3 regions of the Brevibacillus sp. FSL K6-6036 genome follow, and region 3 is predicted to be linked to each of the others. Evidence: a T-box and tRNA genes for the amino acid it is inferred to sense, from the RefSeq annotation. Region 3 holds a T-box; the other regions hold tRNA genes.
The links. The T-box of region 3 lies ahead of argS (arginine--tRNA ligase). A T-box ahead of a tRNA ligase gene usually reads a tRNA of that ligase, here a tRNA-Arg.
Positions count from the first base shown of each region.

Region 1: it has a tRNA-Arg gene. The T-box ahead of argS (arginine--tRNA ligase) is inferred to sense a tRNA for this amino acid. The anticodon was not compared.
Region 2: it has a tRNA-Arg gene. The T-box ahead of argS (arginine--tRNA ligase) is inferred to sense a tRNA for this amino acid. The anticodon was not compared.

Region 1 covers NZ_CP150173.1:30,234-36,266, forward strand. Annotated here, with positions in the region: gene serS (serine--tRNA ligase) at 1-253, shown strand, start outside; gene NST37_RS00130 (hypothetical protein) at 484-639, shown strand; gene aceB (malate synthase A) at 702-2,312, shown strand; gene aceA (isocitrate lyase) at 2,330-3,610, shown strand; tRNA gene NST37_RS00145 (tRNA-Arg) at 3,722-3,798, shown strand; gene NST37_RS00150 (zinc-dependent alcohol dehydrogenase family protein) at 3,917-4,900, opposite strand; gene NST37_RS00155 (hypothetical protein) at 5,568-6,033, shown strand, end outside; gene NST37_RS00160 (hypothetical protein) at 6,025-6,033, shown strand, end outside.
Region 2 covers NZ_CP150173.1:4,515,466-4,521,498, reverse strand. Annotated here, with positions in the region: gene NST37_RS22245 (hypothetical protein) at 1-112, opposite strand, end outside; gene NST37_RS22240 (branched-chain amino acid ABC transporter substrate-binding protein) at 514-1,761, shown strand; gene NST37_RS22235 (DUF4023 domain-containing protein) at 2,017-2,154, opposite strand; gene NST37_RS22230 (hypothetical protein) at 2,308-2,658, opposite strand; gene NST37_RS22225 (hypothetical protein) at 2,808-3,263, opposite strand; tRNA gene NST37_RS22220 (tRNA-Arg) at 3,804-3,878, opposite strand; gene NST37_RS22215 (iron-siderophore ABC transporter substrate-binding protein) at 4,032-5,027, opposite strand; gene NST37_RS22210 (iron ABC transporter permease) at 5,201-6,033, shown strand, end outside.
Region 3 covers NZ_CP150173.1:2,036,587-2,042,619, forward strand. Annotated here, with positions in the region: gene NST37_RS10140 (GNAT family N-acetyltransferase) at 1-462, opposite strand, end outside; gene NST37_RS10145 (deoxyribonuclease IV) at 718-1,599, shown strand; gene NST37_RS10150 (hypothetical protein) at 1,639-2,037, shown strand; gene argS (arginine--tRNA ligase) at 2,239-3,954, opposite strand; T-box leader at 4,012-4,260, opposite strand; gene NST37_RS10160 (hypothetical protein) at 4,303-4,782, opposite strand; gene NST37_RS10165 (AraC family transcriptional regulator) at 4,879-5,739, opposite strand; gene NST37_RS10170 (YjcZ family sporulation protein) at 5,907-6,011, opposite strand.

The DNA.
Region 1 (6,033 bases), 2.0 Mb from region 3:
CTACAATACGTACCGGGAGATCTCGTCCTGTTCCAACTTTGAGGATTTCCAGGCGCGTCGGGCCAACATTCGTTTCCGCCGCGACAGCAAATCGAAGCCGGAGTTCGTGCACACATTGAATGGATCGGGACTGGCGATTGGCCGGACAGTTGCCGCGCTGATGGAGAACTATCAGCAGGAGGACGGCACCATCCTGATTCCGGAAGTGCTTCGTCCATATATGGGTGGTCTGGAGAAAATCGCTCCCAAATAATGCAGATCAAAATGATTTCTGGCTATCTAGAAAAGCAGTTTTCTGTTCTAATACAGAAAGCTGCTTTTTTGTCTGCAAAAACAAAGAGTTAAATGAGTGGCGGAATTTTTAGAAAATGTGTTGCACAACAGAAATGACTGTTATATAATAACTTCAAACATTACGAATATTGTATTACTACAGTTGATGGGAGGAGTTAAGGATGAATTGTTATCGTTGTGAAGGAAACGGTGAGCAGAATTGTCCCCAGTGCGGCGGCGCCGGGCGCGATGATCACGGGTCAGCATGCCATCACTGCCATGGTGACGGATGTATCTCCTGCAGTCATTGCAGTGGAAGCGGGCTATTGGATTAAAGCCATTTTTTTTGAACCTACTGTACTATAATACACAAAGATTAATTTACCTGTATTATAACGTTTCCTGCACAAGGAGAGGAGGAGATCATATTGACTGCGATTCAAACCAATCAGTACCCGGCAGATGTTTTGATTACAGGCGAAATGCCGCCGCAGTACGCCGATATACTTACGCCGGAAGCGATCTCGTTTCTGATCAAGCTGGAGAGCGCCTTTGGCGGCAGGAGGAGTGAGCTCTTGGAGCTGCGCAGAAAGAAGCAGGAGTTCATCGACTCAGGGCAGCTTCCTGATTTTTTGCCTGAAACAGCCCATATTCGCAACGGCGATTGGAAAGTGAACGATTTGCCGACCGATCTCCAGGACCGGAGAGTGGAGATTACCGGTCCTGCCGGAGACCGAAAAATGGTCATCAATGCGTGCAATTCCGGAGCTCGGGTATTCATGGCTGATTTTGAAGACGCCAATTCTCCCACATGGGCCAATACGATCGAAGGCCAGATCAACATGCGGGATGCCGTAAGGAGAACGATTTCCTATACCAGCCCTGAGGGAAAACAGTACGCCCTCAAGGAGAAAACAGCCGTACTGATTGTAAGGCCGCGCGGTTGGCATTTGGATGAAAAGCACATAAGGCTTCACGGAAACCCGATGTCCGGCAGCTTGTTCGATTTTGGCCTTTATTTCTTCCATAATGCCCGGATATTGCTCGATTCGGGAAGCGGCCCCTATTTTTATCTGCCCAAGCTGGAAAATCATCTGGAAGCGAGGCTCTGGAACGACGTCTTTTGCTTTGCCCAGGATGAGTTGGGCATACCGCGAGGCACTATCAAGGCAACGGTTTTGATCGAGACGATTTTGGCCGCCTTTGAAATGGAAGAAATCCTGTACGAGCTGAGAGAACACAGTGCAGGGCTAAACTGCGGCCGCTGGGATTACATCTTCAGCTACATCAAAAAGCTGCGGAACCGGCCCGATGTGATTGTGCCTGACCGGTCAACGGTGACTATGACGGTGCCCTTTATGCGGGCGTACACGACACTGGCGGTCAAGACCTGCCACAGGCGGGGAGCACCATGCATCGGCGGGATGGCCGCACAAATTCCGGTAAAAAACGACCCGGCAAAAAACGAGGAAGCGCTGGCAAAAGTGAAAGCAGACAAAGAGCGGGAGGCGTACGACGGACACGATGGAAGCTGGGTGGCCCACCCCGGACTGGTTCCGGTGGCGATGGAAGTCTTTAATCGCCTGATGCCGGAAGCAAACCAGATCTGGTATAAGCGCGAGGACGTCCATGTAACTGCCGCTGACCTGCTGGCCGTACCGGAAGGCCAGATCACCGAAGAAGGAGTCCGCACCAACATCAGGGTAGGGATTCAGTACATCGAGGCATGGCTTCGCGGCTATGGCGCCGTGCCGATCAACAACCTGATGGAAGACGCCGCAACAGCGGAAATTTCCCGCGCTCAGGTGTGGCAATGGATCAAGCACCGCCGGGGTGTTTTGCCGGATGGCCGCAAGATTACGACTGCTTTGGTCACCCAGTGGCTGAGCGAAGAGCTGCAAACCTTGAAACAGCAAATCGGCCAGGAGCGGTACGAAACCGGCAAATACAAGCTGGCAGGGGAATTGTTCCTCCAGCTGGTGACGGCCGACGAGTTTTCCGAGTTTTTGACCGTTCCAGGCTATGCCTATCTTGATTAAAAAAGGGAGTGGGAGAAATGAACAAACAAGAGGCTGTTCGACAATTAGAGGAAAGCTGGAAGACAGACCGGTTTAAAGGGGTGCAGCGTCCGTATACGGCGGAAGATGTAGTCAGACTGCGGGGCTCGGTCCAAATCGAGCATACGCTTGCCCGGATCGGGGCAGAGCGGCTGTGGCAGTTGCTCAACACGGAGCATCACATCAAGGCGCTTGGCGCTTTGACCGGGAATCAGGCGATCCAGCAAGTAAAAGCGGGATTGAAAGCCATCTATCTAAGCGGCTGGCAAGTAGCCGCCGACGCCAATCTGGCCGGACAGATGTACCCGGACCAGAGCCTGTACCCGGCAAACAGTGTCCCACAGGTGGTCAAACGGATCAATCAGGCACTGCAGCGGGCAGATCAGATCCAACAGTCCGAAGGGACGGGCGACACCTATTGGTTTGCACCCATCGTGGCAGATGCGGAAGCCGGCTTTGGCGGACCGCTCAACGTCTTTGAGCTGATGAAAGGCATGATCGAAGCGGGAGCATCGGGTGTACACTTTGAGGATCAGCTCGCATCAGAGAAAAAATGCGGCCATATGGGCGGCAAGGTATTGATCCCGACACAGGCGGCCATTCGCAACCTGGTAGCGGCCCGTTTCGCGGCAGATGTCATGGGTGTGCCGACTGTGATCGTAGCCCGGACCGATGCAAACGGAGCGTTTTTGATCACAAGTGACATCGACGACAGCGACAAGCCGTTTTTGACCGGGGAGCGGACACCAGAGGGCTTCTTCCGCATGAGAGGCGGACTCGATGCCGCGATCGCCCGCGGACTCAGCTATGCTCCATACGCCGATTTGATCTGGTGCGAAACGTCTGAGCCGAACCTCGAGGAAGCACGCCGTTTTGCCGAAGCGATTCACGCCAAATACCCTGGCAAATTGCTGGCTTACAACTGCTCGCCGTCCTTCAACTGGAAGAAGAAGCTGGATGAAGCAGACATCGCCCGTTTCCAAAACGAGCTGGGCGATATGGGCTACAAGTTCCAGTTTGTCACGCTGGCCGGCTTCCACGCCCTCAACTACAGCATGTTTGAACTGGCACGGGGCTATCGCGACCGCGGCATGGCTGCTTACTCTGAGCTGCAGCAAGCGGAGTTTGCGAGCGAGGCGTACGGCTACACGGCTACGCGCCACCAGCGGGAGGTAGGCACCGGGTATTTTGATGAGGTCGCGCAGGTAATTGCAGGAGGCACATCGTCGACGACGGCATTGACTGGTTCTACTGAGGAAGAGCAGTTTACTCACCATTAAGGTGTTTAATTAAAGTAAATAAAAAGGGAAAGGACCAGGGATAAGCTCTCTGGTCCTTCGTTTGCAAAATGCGCGAAATCGCCCTATAATAGAAGGAGTGTAAACGAATATGTCCCCGTAGCTCAGCAGGATAGAGCGTCAGTTTCCTAAACTGTAGGTCGGAGGTTCGAATCCTCTCGGGGACGCCATTGGAAAAGTAGAAATGGCGCGGGTTTCAGCTGGATAGCTACCCGCGCCATTCTTTTGTTAATGTCTGTTTGCAAACATTTTGCAAACGTCGAAATTTCGGGCGCTTATTGAATACTTTTAAACTAATAATATTTTTCCGGTCCGTTTATTGCTTTCAGCAAACTGCACTGCTTCTTTTACGTAATGCAAAGCAAATCTTTCGGTAGGTGCTGTGAAATTAAGTTGACCATTTTGTACAAGTTCGATGACCTTCTCAAAAGTGTCGTGCCATCTAGACAAGGAAATTTGTTGAATCCAGTGTCGCAACAAGAATAATTGTGGATGAACGCTAAGTTCTTTTGAAATTCTCGCCCAATCTACTTGAGTCCCGGATAAAAGACCCAAAGCCAAGAAAGTCCCCCCGGGACGTGTTGACCGAGCCAACTCAAAACCATCTAAACCACCGATCGAATCAATAGAGGCATCAGCGCCTTGTCCATTTGTAACACTCATCGTTGCATCGTAAATAGACATTCTTGAGCTATCGATTACATGCCACGCTCCAAGATTAAGCAACTCCTCTGCATATCGTGTATGACGGATGATCGCGATAACTCTGAACCCAAATAGAGAGGATAATTGAATGAATAGACGGCCAATTGATGAGTTAGCGGCATTGACTAGCAAAACCTGATCAGAAGTAATCTTTAACGTCTCCGTGCAAATAACCCACGCAGTTATTGGATTTATGTACAAGCGGCTGGCTGCATCATCGTTGATTTGGTCAGGAACCTCAATCGCTAAAACCGCTCTTGATATGACGTAATCTTGCCATGTCCCCTCACCTCGTAAGGGCAGAACACGTTTCCCTATTAAAGTGGAGGAAGCTAAGGGACCTGTTTCTACAACGGTACCTACCCCTTCATATCCTGGTACTGCGGGCAGACATATTCGATGCCTATATGCACCACGAATTGGAATTAAATCAGAAGGATTAATAGGCCGAGCATCCATTTTTACCAAGATTTCATCTTGTTTCAAAGGTTCAATAATTCGCTGTTCTACTTTCAACACGTTTTGGGGATCGCCAAATTGATAGTACCGTACAACCTGAGCATACATGATTTATTTTGCCCTCCCTTCTTCGACATAAACAAGGGTATAGGACACGAAGTCAGTTAGCAAGTGGAGGGTCTATTTAACAAAATCATTTATTATTCCGAGCGTGATGCTCCCCTACCTGCCGAGAAGGTAGCGTGCGAACCACCGGAAGGCTGATTTAACAAAGCAATCGATTTGTAATGGGGGGAACAAGAGCGGAGAAACAAATCAAAGTTCGAGTCTTTTAAACTGCTGTCGATTATCAAATCCAACGCTCTGTTTTGATATCAGAAGGGCTGTTTACAGTAATTTTTACTGCCCCACCTGTCGGATATTCGGCGAAACATCTGCTCCCCCTTGATAAAAAGCAGCTTCCCTACGGTTTTAGCCGACCCACCGACGATATAATCTTGATCTACTTTTGAAACAGAACTGAGAAACCTTTTTCCCAAACCCATGATAATCTTGTACTGTAAGCAAATATGGAAAGCCACCCGGAATCAATCCGAGTGGCTTTTCTGTTTTCTTACCATGGATGTCCGGCTTTCTGGCTTATAACGATTCAATGGGGTGGTGGTGCTTTCAAAGGTGGTTAATACGGGAAGCAACGTAGAGCAGTCAACCATGGATGAGTTGGTAACAGTGAAGTTCAACCAATTAGCAAGGAGGTTTGTTCCGAGTGGGAAACATGGGCGATGATGTATTCTCGGTATGCAGCTGGCTGAATCTCGCAACGGGCATTCCAACCGAAACATTCAGGGCTCCAGATGAGTTTCAACGCCCATTGTGGATCGTCGAGGAGCCCTCGCGCACCGCGGAACCACGTAGGGCAGATGTCTATCGGGAAAAGGCGACAATGAATGTTGTCCTGATGGCAATGGATGATAAACAGCTTACGGATGTGTCTCTGCTGATTAGACAGAGTCTTGCAGACCGGGGCTGGATCCTCCCGCTCTACAGTGCAGACAAGCAGCAGGTAGGGTTTCTGCGGGAATGTCGATTGACGATGTACAAACCAAATGGCTTTGACCGATCAATCGAGCTTGTGTATACGGCATATATCCCGTATACCCCGATGGAATACGATCCATTGGAAGTGATTCATCGACGGTACGATGAGACATTAAGAAAAGGAGACAAGATGTATGGCTCGC
Region 2 (6,033 bases), 2.5 Mb from region 3:
GGCGGTTGATCGCTTCCGCCAGGGCCTGTTGGTCGTCGTAAGGCTGGATGGTCAGCAGGCATTCTTCATCGCTCGCTTCCTGATATATGAGGTAAAACCGGTCGGCTGACATGCAAAATCCTCCTCATCCACATTATCCACAGATTTATCAACAGGTTGTGCACAAAAACATTTGTTCGCGGTATAGATCAAAGGTTATCCACTGTGAGCGGATGCTCCTGATAGTTTTGGCATGTTTTTGCTGATGTCCGTTAGGTAAATCATGCCAAGGGTTGACGTTTGGCAGGTAAGCAAAATTTCCCGTCCGGGCCCGGGTAGCCTTTTTTGATTATGAAGGCAGCCGCAAAACTGTACTGGGACTTGAGTCTTGTATCGAATATCAATATTTTCGATGAAGTGAACAATATCAATCGATTTTGCCAATCTCTTTATATGTTGCAAATTTTCATATTTATTTTACAATGAGAGAAGGTGACTCATTGTTTGTCCGTAAAGTAAAAGGGGGATTTTCGAATGAAAAAACAGAAAACTATGGCTTTTCTTGCAACTGTAGTAGCGCTTGGTACAGCTCTTGCGGGCTGCGGCGGAGGCAACGCTGGCGGGGGCGGCGGAAATGCCAGCGGAGGCGAGCAGCCGGCTCCGCAATCCGGCGGCAATACCGGCTCTTCCAGCGGCGGCGCTCTGCAAAAAATCGTTATCGCGGCAGTAGGACCAATGTCCGGGCAGTACTCCGACTACGGAAGCACGGCAAAGGCCGGTGCCGAGTACGCACTGAAGCAAAATCAGGAGAAGTTTAAAGCGCTGGGCTTCGACGTCCAGATGCTGACACAGGATGACCAGGCCGATCCGAAGCAAGGCGTGGCCGTAGCCCAAATGTTGATCTCCAATCCGGATGTCCTCGGTGTTGTCGGTCACGTGACGACTGGTGCATCGATTACGGCATCGGCGCAATACGAGCAAGAGAAGCTGGTCATGGTGTCTCCGTCCTCCACAGGTTCCAACCTGACTGACGAGGGCAAGAAGGTCGTTCACCGCATCTGTGCGCGCGACGACCAGCAAGGCTCCAAGGCTGCAATTTACGCGAAAAACCAGTTGGGTGTGAAATCCGCTTATATCGTTCACGATAAACAAGCCTACGGCCAAGGCCTGGCTGATGAAGTGAAAAAGCAATTTGAGAAAGACGGCGTAACCATTGCGGGCTACGAGGGCATCACTGCCGGCGAGAAAGACTACAGCGCCGTGATCAACCAAATCCTCGCCGCGAACCCTGAAATGATCTACTTCGGCGGTTATTACTCCGATGCCGGCATCCTGATCAAGCAAGCTCGTGAAAAAGGCTACAAAGGCGTATTCATGGGCGGCGATGGCTACGACTCTGCTGACCTGGTGAAAATTGCGGGCGCAGACAACGCGAACAACGTAATCTTTACCTCCACTGTAGGCGATCTTTCCGCAACAGAAGAGGGCAAGAAGTGGATCAGCGAATTTGAATCGAGCACAGGCAATAAAGTAGGGATCTTCACTTCCTTTGGCTATGACTCCATGAACGTCATGCTGCATGGACTGGAAGAAGCGATTAAAGCGAACAACGGACAAAAGCCGACTCGCGAGCAAGTCCTGGATGCTGTCCATAAAACAAAAGACTTCCAAGGCCAGTTCGTAAAAGTAACATTCAACGAAAAAGGCGACAACGAATTCGCGTCTGTCTACGTGTACAAATACGAGAACGGTCAAAAGGTATTCGTAGGGGAAGCGAAGTAACGACTGATGGGGAAGGGCCGTACAGGACATACTACGGTTGATTGCGACTACCTTTGAAAGGGGTATCCACATGTCCAACAACCGCAGCACCCAATACGGCAACAATCAGGGACACAGCAGCAAATCGCAAACGTCCCAAAACCAAAAGTCCGAAAAGGACAAAAACCTGAACAGGCAAGACCCGCAGTAGCAGGTCAGGCCTTGAGAGGGAGCATAAGGAAACGCCCTGGAGAGGAGCAATCTCCAGGGCGTTTTTTAGCGGATGCGCTGTTTGCTGGGGAGACGTTTTTCCGGGTGGCCGTAGCCATTGTGCTCCTTGTTCTCCTGAGCATGGGCCTGCGCTTCGTGAACTTTTCCGACGAACTCCTTTGTGCTCATCTTGGTAAAATCCATGCGGCACCTCCCAAAATTGGCATCACGCTTTCTTACTATGGCCCAATTGGTCAGGAAACATTTACGGCTCTCCAGTTAACGCCTATTATGAAAAGCCGACATCCTTGCAGAAAAAGGATGATCGGCTTTGTTTTGTTAGTCCCAAGCGAATGTTTACATAGGACCTACATTGAAGTTGAATGTATAAACAAGCATACCGCTATAGTAAACATCTACCTTGTAGTAGCCTGTGGAAGAGGCAATCACTCGACCCCGGGAGTCGATGCTGATCCCGCCCGGTTTTGACTCGTAGGAGATGTAGTGTGTGTAATTGGGGCCGCTGGGAAGACTATCGTAAATAGGATTTTGATAGAGATCCAGGTTCACATTGACTTCAGTAACGCTTGCCACGCCGACTGCAGCTTGCGATGGGGCGATCAAGGCTTCGGCATTAGCCGCAGCTTGTCCTGCCAAAAGCAAGGGAATGGCCAGCAAACCTGACCTGATAAGGTTCATTTTCTTCATCAAGACCCGCTCCTTTATTTCAAATGAACGAACAATACTGTAAATTCCATATACAAAACGCTTTTCGCTGCAAACGACGCCTATCGAAGTTATTCAGTATTAGTAAGATGACGATGCCCGTTGGAATGCTCAACAGGCGCCAAAATAGATTACGGAGTTTGGATGTACATATAGTGCACATCAGCTCCCCAATTCCAGTTTCCAGATTCGTCTTGGACACCTACTGATACACCAAGCGTTTCATTTCTAGGCAGTGAAACGGGAATTTCGAAGGACTGCGTATTGCTGCTTGTGTTTTGGGGCAGTACACCAGAGCTATAAATACTGCCGTTTTTATCATAGACAAGAACCCAGAATGTACTAAATACGGTGTTGTCATCTGGATCAGATTGGACCCACGTTATTTTTGGCTGCTCATTATAGTAGATGGTCGGGCTGTACTCTTTGTTTGAAGCAGGGGTGGTGATGCTCACGTAAGGCCGGTTATTGCCCTGGGCAGATGCGGTTGCCTCGGTTTTGGCAAAGGAAATGGAAGGTACAAGCGAAGTAATTGCCATTAAAGAGGCTAGCAGCAGAGTGGTTTTCTTCAATTTTTTAAGAACCATAATAAAACATCACTTCTAAATAATGTAAATTCAAAATGAATTGTAAACCTTTGTTTCTCAAAAGTAAATAGGTTTATGGTAAAAAATGTAAAGAAAAAGCCGCACACCCGCCTTCCTAGAACGGCAATCTCTATGACGGCGCATTCGAGCGCAATAAAATTCGGAGGTCGATCGGTATATGACGACTTTATTGAAGGATGAAACGGTGTGCAGCGCGGAGTATAACGAAGTCGAACGTGAGGTTAACAAAGTCGAACAAAGTCGAACGTGAGGCTAACGTTGGGGGAGCCAGTAAAAACGCAGCATCAATCGTAACTCTTTTAGGTGCTTCCGTAGCGGCACTATGTATTAGCGCTGTCCACGGTCGTTTTTGCATAATAAAAGCCTCCGTTTCATGTAACGGAGGCTTGCACATATCAGGAACGAGTACATAACGGGTATGGGGTACACGGTGCAGGGGAACGGTTTTGCCGATTTGCTCGCCAGTCCGTCCGGCAAATCACCGCCAGAATCCCGTCATATCGTCGTTTAAAGTCAGTATGGTACGCCCGAGAGGAGTCGAACCTCCGCACGCGGTTCCGGAGACCGCTGCTCTATCCACTGAGCTACGGGCGCATAATAGGATAACTTAAATTATAAAAGATAAGGCGGACAGATGCAAATGAAAAAATTGCAACCCGGATGTTGGGATGCACGAAGGGGAAATGGTTCCATGTACAAGCTTACAGAGCAGCAGGGGTGGGCCCATACTGCTCTGTCGAGTGTGTGTTATTTTACATCAAAGCGCTTCAAAATATCGTCCAGCAACAGTTCGGCTGACAAAATGCTGCCCCCGATGTTCCACACGACGTCGTTGACTTCAAACACTTTGTTGTTTTTCACGACATTGAGGTTTTTCCAGAGCGGGTCGTTCATCACTTCTTCTCTATATTTGGAGCCTTCTTTCTTTTCTCCATGATCCGATACCCAGTAAAACAGCACATCGCCGTCGGCATCAGCCAGTTGTTCCTTTGCGATCACTTGCATGAATTCATCCTTATCCTGAGAGGCCGGACGGGCAAAGCCCAGCTGGCTCAGCATGACGCCTGCAAAGGTATCCTTCATGTAAAGACGGATTTTCCCTGGCTGAAAGCGGATCAATGATACTTTGGCTTTTGTTTTGTCGCCCAGCTTTGCTTTCGCCTCTTCTACCTTTTTGTCAAAGTCGGCCAGGAGCTTTTCACCGTCGGCTTTTTTGCCAAGGGCTTCGGCATACAGCATGAAGTTGGGCTTCCATTTGCCCGCCAGATCCTCGGAGAATACCGTCGGGGCAATGCCGGACAACTGCGAATATACTTTTTCATGGCGGACCTTGTTGCCCAGGATCAGATCTGGTTTGAGGCTCGCGATCAGTTCGATGTTTGGCTGCGCCTCATCGCCCAGTACGGTTACATCCTGCATTTTGTCTTTAATATGGTCATGCCACGGATTTCCGCGCGGGGACTGCACAGCGCCTACAGGTTTGACACCCAGACCGAGCAGGGCTTCTGTCCCCTCGCTGGTCAGGACAACGACGCGCTCCGGGGTACCTTTGATCTCGGCTTCTCCCATCGCGTGTTTTACTTTCCGGATGTCGCTCTTGGTGTCAGTGGCTGCAGCCTGGTCCTGGCCCTGAGATTGCGCCGGTTGGCTGCCCGTGTTGTTTTGGCCGCCGCTGCAGCCCGTGACCAAAAGCATGAGAGACAATGCTGCTGCGATCAAAAGCTGCCACGATGGCTTGTGAATTGCCGACATGATGAAAACCTCCTGATTGATAGTGATTATCATTGTAGACAACATACTGTATTTGGAAAATAGGTGTCAACAGTTTTTTGATAATAATTATCATTTTCATTGACTAGAAGGTGAAAGGGATACTAAAATGTTACCAATGCAATTGGGGAAAGTAGGGAATACGTGTGCCATTTCTCTTGTCCAGCCGAATCCAAAAATCTGTCGTACTGGTCGCAGCCGTTGCGGTGCTGATCGTGGCCGTCGTTGCGAGTATCTTGCTCGGCCTGCAAAATTTCCGTTTTTCGACGGCGGTGGAGGCCTATGTCAGTTTCAATGGAAGCAATGAGCATTTGATCATCAAAAATGCGCGAGTGCCCCGGGCGATCGTCGCCGCATTTGTCGGGGGGAGTCTGGCGGTAGCGGGGGCTCTTTTGCAGGCACTCACCCGCAATCCGCTTGCCTCCCCCTCTATATTTGGAATCAACTCCGGTGCAGCTTTCATGATCGTGTTGTCCCTGTTTCTCTTCGGTCCCGTGTTTTCGTTTACCGAGCTGATGTGGGTTGGCTTTATCGGAGCAAGCTTGACGGCTGTCATGGTCTACATGCTTGGATCAGCCGGACGGGGAGGGATGTCGCCGGTAAAAGTGACCCTTTCCGGCGCGGCAGTCGCTGCGTTTGCCTCGTCGCTGACATCGCTGCTCATGCTCATAGACAACATGGCGCTTGAAGAAGCCCTTAACTGGTTGATTGGATCTGTGTCGGGACGCGATTTGCGCCACGCCCTGCTGATCGTTCCCTATCTGGTATGCGGGTGGATCATTGCCTGGATGCTGGCAGGGTCCTTAAACCTGATGTCTTTGGGGGATGATGTGGCCAAAAGCCTGGGGCAAAAAATTGTCTGGGTCAAGGCAGGTATCGTGCTGGTAGTGGTTCTTCTCGCAGGAGGCGCAGTGGCTCTTGCCGGTCCGATCGGCTTTGTCGGTATCATCATCCCGCACATTTGCCGGTATCTGATCGG
Region 3 (6,033 bases):
CCGTTCTTCATAGACGCGGAATCCGCATTTTTCATAAAACGGGACTACCCCTCGGTTTTTATCCAACACGCCCAGATGAAGGGACGTGTAGCCGTTTTCTTTATACCATGCAATCAAGGTGTCCAGAAAATGCTGAGCGTATCCTTTTCCCTGGTGGTCCTTGTGCAGCATGATGAGCCCGAGCCATGGATTGCCATCGCGAGGATTTCGCAGGATGAATTGGGCAATGCCGACGAGATCGCGGGTGGAGCGGGAACGGAGCAAGATGCTGTAGGAGTCTTCCATCGCCAGATTCTCGGCGTGGTCCGATTCCACTGTTTGGACAGTGACTTCCCGCTTGCCGTACGCATACTCCATGTAATCGGGGTTGGAATTGTAGACGGAGAGCAGCTCATCGAAATCGCTCTCCTCTACGGGAAAGTAAAGCAGGTGCTGGCTCGAAGCAGGAAATGGAGACGGCATCGGGTACCTCCTGAAACATTTTGATAGGATTTGAAGATGGATATTAATCGAAATAAAATGAAATGTCAATCTTGCAAATACTGCTCAAAATAAGGACCTCAGCCCAAGTCATTTCTTGCAGGGGAAAAGCAACGAAAATGATAGATGATCCAACAGGCAGGCGCATGACAAACCGGGTCCCGTAGAGGACAGCAGACTGAAAAAAACAAAGGTGGGGGAAACTGCAACTAATCAGCAGAGGGAAGGAGATGCAATATGTTTGTCGGTTGTCACGTCAGTATCAGAAACGGATACGCAGGAGCGGCAAAGGCAGCAATGGCGATCGGAGCGAACTGCTTTCAGTACTTCCCGAAGAATCCGAGGAGCATGGGCGTAAAAACCTTTGATGCCAAAGATGCAGCTTCGTGCAGGCGCTTTGCAAAGGAACACGGCATGCTATCCATCGGTCATACGTCGTATCCGACAAATCTTGCAGTGGAAGAGGAGGAGCTATACGAGCGGACTGTCGAACACCTCCGCAATGATCTGGAGATAGCGGAAGCATGCGGTTCACTCGGTGTAGTCGTTCACTTCGGGCACAGCAAGGGTGGCGACCCGCTCGAGGGATACAAGCGGATGATCCGGCTTTTGGATGAACTGCTCTGCGATTGGCGGGGAGAGGCGAAAATACTGCTTGAAAACAATGCAGGGCAGGGAACCCGGATGGGGACGACCATCGAAGAGCTGGTGCAGGTGCGTTCCTTGCTCGCGGCACCTGACCGGGTGGGTTTTTGTCTGGACACCTGTCACGCTTTTGCCAGCGGGCTTTGGCGGGGACACGATTGGGACGAGGTTTGCGCTCACATGCGAAACGCGGGGTATTTTTCATCACTTGTCGCTGTTCATTTGAACGATTCCGTTTATCCGAGCGGCTCCTTCCGCGACAGACATGCTCCTATCGGCAAGGGTGAGATCGGGTTGGAGGCGTTCGCAGCATTCCTGCAAACTCCTGAGCTAGCGGACATCCCGTTCATTTTGGAAACCCCGGCACCGGCGGATGGAGGTCACCAGGAGGAAATTTCGCTGGTTCGCCGGCTGGCAGAGCAGAGAGATGGAGTCTTCGGTGTGGAAAAAGGAGCGACCCGTGTGGTAGAGTGAGGAATGAAGAGTTGTGTGTCGAACCAAGGAGGAACATACGTGAAAAGACGAGTGAAAGTAACGATCGAAGATTTTTCTTCCCTGCAGGAAAACCTGAACAATCCCGAAGAGCTCGCCCTCTACCAGGGAGCCAACGGACATACATACGATGCGGAAATTGAGCACGATGGCTATGCCATCATTGATGTAACCGAGGATGACTATATCGAGCTTGCCCCCGGCGAATATCAGATCATGATCGAAGAGTGGACCAAGGCAGGGAATATCGGAGACTGCACACTGGAAACCAAATCCGACCCGGCCGATGACAAGGCGATGCTGTACCGCCTCGTGGATGCGTCCGGAAATGAAAAGGAACAGCCGGTGTCGCTCTCCAAACAAGTCGTCGAGCTTCTGGGCAAGACTTGGTTTGGGAAAAATGCAAAGAAAGAAGAATAAAAAAGCAGCGCTGGCCGATCAAAGACATGCACTGTTAAAAGGGGCGGGTACGTTTACAAGTTCCGGACCAGACCCGCGACAAGACTCCTGACAAGCCGGATGGAAGGCTAGCACCGGATGGAAGGCCGGCAATCGAAAAAAAACCGCCGACGCATTGCATGGGACTGATCCCATAATGCATCGGCGGTTTTGCTTGTTTTCTTACATTTCTTCCGGTGCTGCGAGTCCGAGAATGCGGAGCCCTTCCTTCAAGACCGTAACAACAGCCGCTACGAGCTGGAGACGAGCATTTTTCACAGCGTCCTCCTCGGCCAGGATGCGGACGTTTGCGTAGAACTTGTTGAAGGCCTGCGCGAGGTCGATCACGTACTTCCCGATTTGCGAAGGATCAAAGCCGTTGGCAGCGCGGTCTATCACTTCCGGGAATGCATTCAGAAGCGTAACGACTGCCCAGGCTTCCTTGCTGTCCAGCGCATCCTGAGGCAAGCTTACCGCTGCGGATGGTACATAGCCGCCTTTTCTCAGCAGGGAGCAAGCACGTGCGTGCGTGTATTGGACGTAAGGACCGGTTTCGCCTTCAAAGGTGAGCATCTCTTCCCAGGAGAAATTGATGTCATTGAGACGATAGTTTTTCAAGTCGTGGAAGATGACGGCCCCGACGCCAACCTGGCGGGCGACTTCTTCCTTGTTGGCGAGACCAGGATTCTTTTCCTCGATCACTTTCTTGACGTCTTCGATCGCCTGGGACAGCACTTCTTCCAGCAGGACGACCTTGCCCTTGCGCGTGGACATTTTCTTGCCGTCCTTCAGCATCATGCCAAACGGAATGTGATGCATTTCCTTTGCCCACTCAAAGCCCATTTTCTCCAGTACCTTGTAGAGCTGTTGGAAGTGAAGGCGTTGCTCGTTTCCGACGACATAGAGCGCTTTGGCGAAGTCGTAGGTTTCATGGCGGTAGAGGGCAGCAGCAAGGTCACGCGTCGCGTACAGCGTGGCGCCGTCCGATTTTTTGATCAGGCTTGGCGGCATGTCGTATTCATCCAGCGTCACGACCATGGCGCCGTCCGATTCCGTCAGCAGGCCTTTTTCCTCCAGCATGGCGACGACGCGATCCATCTTGTCGTTGTAAAATGCTTCGCCGTGTGTCGAGTCAAAGGAAACGTTCATCAGATCGTAAATCTTCATGAACTCCTTCAGAGATTCATCGCGGAACCACTGCCACAGGTGGAGCGCTTCTGCGTCTCCGTCCTCCAGCTTTTTAAACCACTCGCGCCCTTGATCCTCCAAAGACGGATCGTTCTCCGCTTCTTCGTGGAAGCGCACATAGAGGCTGAGCAGTTCTTTGATCGGCTCCGCTTTTACTTTTGCTTCGTCGCCCCACAGGCGATACGCCACGATCAGCTTGCCGAACTGCGTGCCCCAGTCGCCCAGATGGTTGATGCGGACCGGCTGGTAACCGTGTTTTTCCATGATGTTGGCAATCGCGTTTCCGATCACGGTAGAGCGAAGATGCCCCATGGAAAACGGCTTGGCGATGTTGGGAGAAGAAAGATCGATCGGAACCTTCCGCCCTTTGCCGATGTCGCGGCTGCCGTAAGCGGCTCCTGCGGAGAGGATGGTGCCTACTACCTCTGCTGCGACACTTTGCTGATCGAGAAAAATATTGACGTACGGGCCAGCTGCCTGGACTTCGCGAACCGGCGTACCCGAGATAAGCGGGGCAAGCTCGGCTGCAATCACAGGAGGCGCTTTGCGAAGTGCCTTTGCCAGTTGAAAGCAAGGGAAGGCGATATCGCCCATGGCCGGATTCGGAGGTGTCTCCAGCATGTTGCGCACTTGCTCGGCCCCCAGCGTATCTACGCCTTGCTTGGAAAGGGCTGCAGAAATCATCTCAGCCACTTGATGCTTGTAACTCATAGTGATGCAAACTCCCTTCATCATGAAAAATAAAAAAACCTCTGCGTCTCTGATTGATCAAGAGACGAGAGGTATTCTCCCGCGGTGCCACTCTTTTTGCCATGCAGCCTTTACATTTCGGGCAGCACAGCCGCTTTGTTCTGCGATAACGGGCAGACCCGGCTGCCTTACTTGCTCCAGAGATAAACCGGGCAATCAGACAGCATCTCCGAGGTGCGATTCCTGCCGCCATCCTGCACCGGGCTTACACCATCCCCGGCTCGCTTGGGCATTTTGACGGAGTACTTTCCTCATCATCGATCCTTTATGATTCATCCATTATAGCGAAAAGGATGCGGCTTTCGCAACTCAATCATCCGCTTTTTTTATGATCGCATCGAGATCGCGAAACAGGTCGCGGGTCAGCGATTCTTTGTCTTCGGCAGCATTCCATTGCTGCTTGAACTGCTGCAGCTTCTCGAGCAAAGCCAACTCCGCCTCGGCGTCCTTTTCCAGATCGTGATTTTCACTCGGGTCGAATGGCATCAGCCGCTCATCCGTGCCGCTGCGAAGATAGGCGGTTTTCCAGTTGTCCGGAAACTGATAAGCCTGCTCTCCGAACAGAATCGCGAGAACATCGTCCGATTCAAGCGGCAGGAAGTGGTCGAATTCGTCGCGCCTGCCCCCTTCGGACAGATTGATATGTGTAAAGGAATACCGGAGATAGTGTTGGCCATTTTCGCTGTCTTTCACGACAGAATATGTCTCGAAGTCGGTTTGTTCCAGTTCTTTTACCGTTTCGATACGCGATAGGAATTCGTGCTTGTCACAAGGGTGTAGTGGATCCAAAGCGTTTCGCTCCTTTGCTTGGCTTCGACCTCATCATAGCAAAAGGGGCATGGATTGACAATGAGCGGGGACAGCGGGCGGACTGGAGCTGGAACACTAGTCGATCGGTATGTAAATTTTTATTTTCATTTGATCCGGGTACACGGACTGGCGGACATCGGTTATTTCAAAATCAGGTCCTTCTCTTCGCTCGTAGTTGGAATTCGGAAGCCAGGTGCCGTAAATATAGGTTCTTGTATTTTGGACAGAGCCGATCACCCTGAATTCGGCGTATTTCCCTGCCGGAAGCAGACAGTGGACAAAGCCATCCTCCAGCTCGCCATCCAAGTTTTTTACCTCTTCGCCGACGATGAACGTAAAGTCGCCGTTATCCTGGAAATCGCACGAAATGCCGTATGCCATGTCAGGGGCGGCTTTGTTGGGAATCCGCATATAGTGTCCATTCCTTCCGAAATCGGCATAGAAGCGGGGAATGTCCTCAAAGTAGCGTTTGTTGTTCAGATTTGTCTTGTAGGCGTACCCGACGATGGCAATGCTGTTTAATTGCACAATGTTTGGTTTGTTCATGCTTATTTCTCCCTTTGCTCGTTTTTGATCATCCAAAAAATCCAGCTTCTTTTGCAGGAAAATAGGTATGTTCGCCTTTCGGAACTTGGCCGGGGTGATGCCGAAAGTAGCTTCAAAAGCACGGGTAAACGCCTCCTGGGAGCCGTACTGGCAGGCGATAGCCAGATCAAGGATGCTTGTTTGCGTCTGTTTCAACAAAACGGCGGCCTCGCTCAGCCTTCTTTTTCGTATGTACTCGTGAACCGAAAAACCGGAGATCGCTTGAAACAGCCGTTGAAAATGAAAGGCGGAAAAACAGGCTTCCGCGGCAATATCCGCGATATTCACCTCCTCTTGAAGATGCTTTTCGATAAATTCGATTGCGCATTGAATCCGCTCGTAGTGATCCATACCTGCCTCCATTTCCCAGATGTGCTACTCCTATTGTACAGCCGGGAAGACGATGTTTTTTGATAATCTGTGCCGATTTGGCAAGTGATTGCTTGATTTCTTCAAAGTGCACCTGTTGGACAAGAAAAAAGAAGCCTGGATTCCAGGCCCCTTTTTCAAGCAGCTGCTTAGCAGTCGTTATTGCACCCTACGATGACCAGCAGGATAAACAGAACGAGCACTAGGGCGAAGCTGTCACCGAAGATATTGTTTCCGCAGTAGGATGTACTCATGTCGTTTTCCTCCTTTCCGATA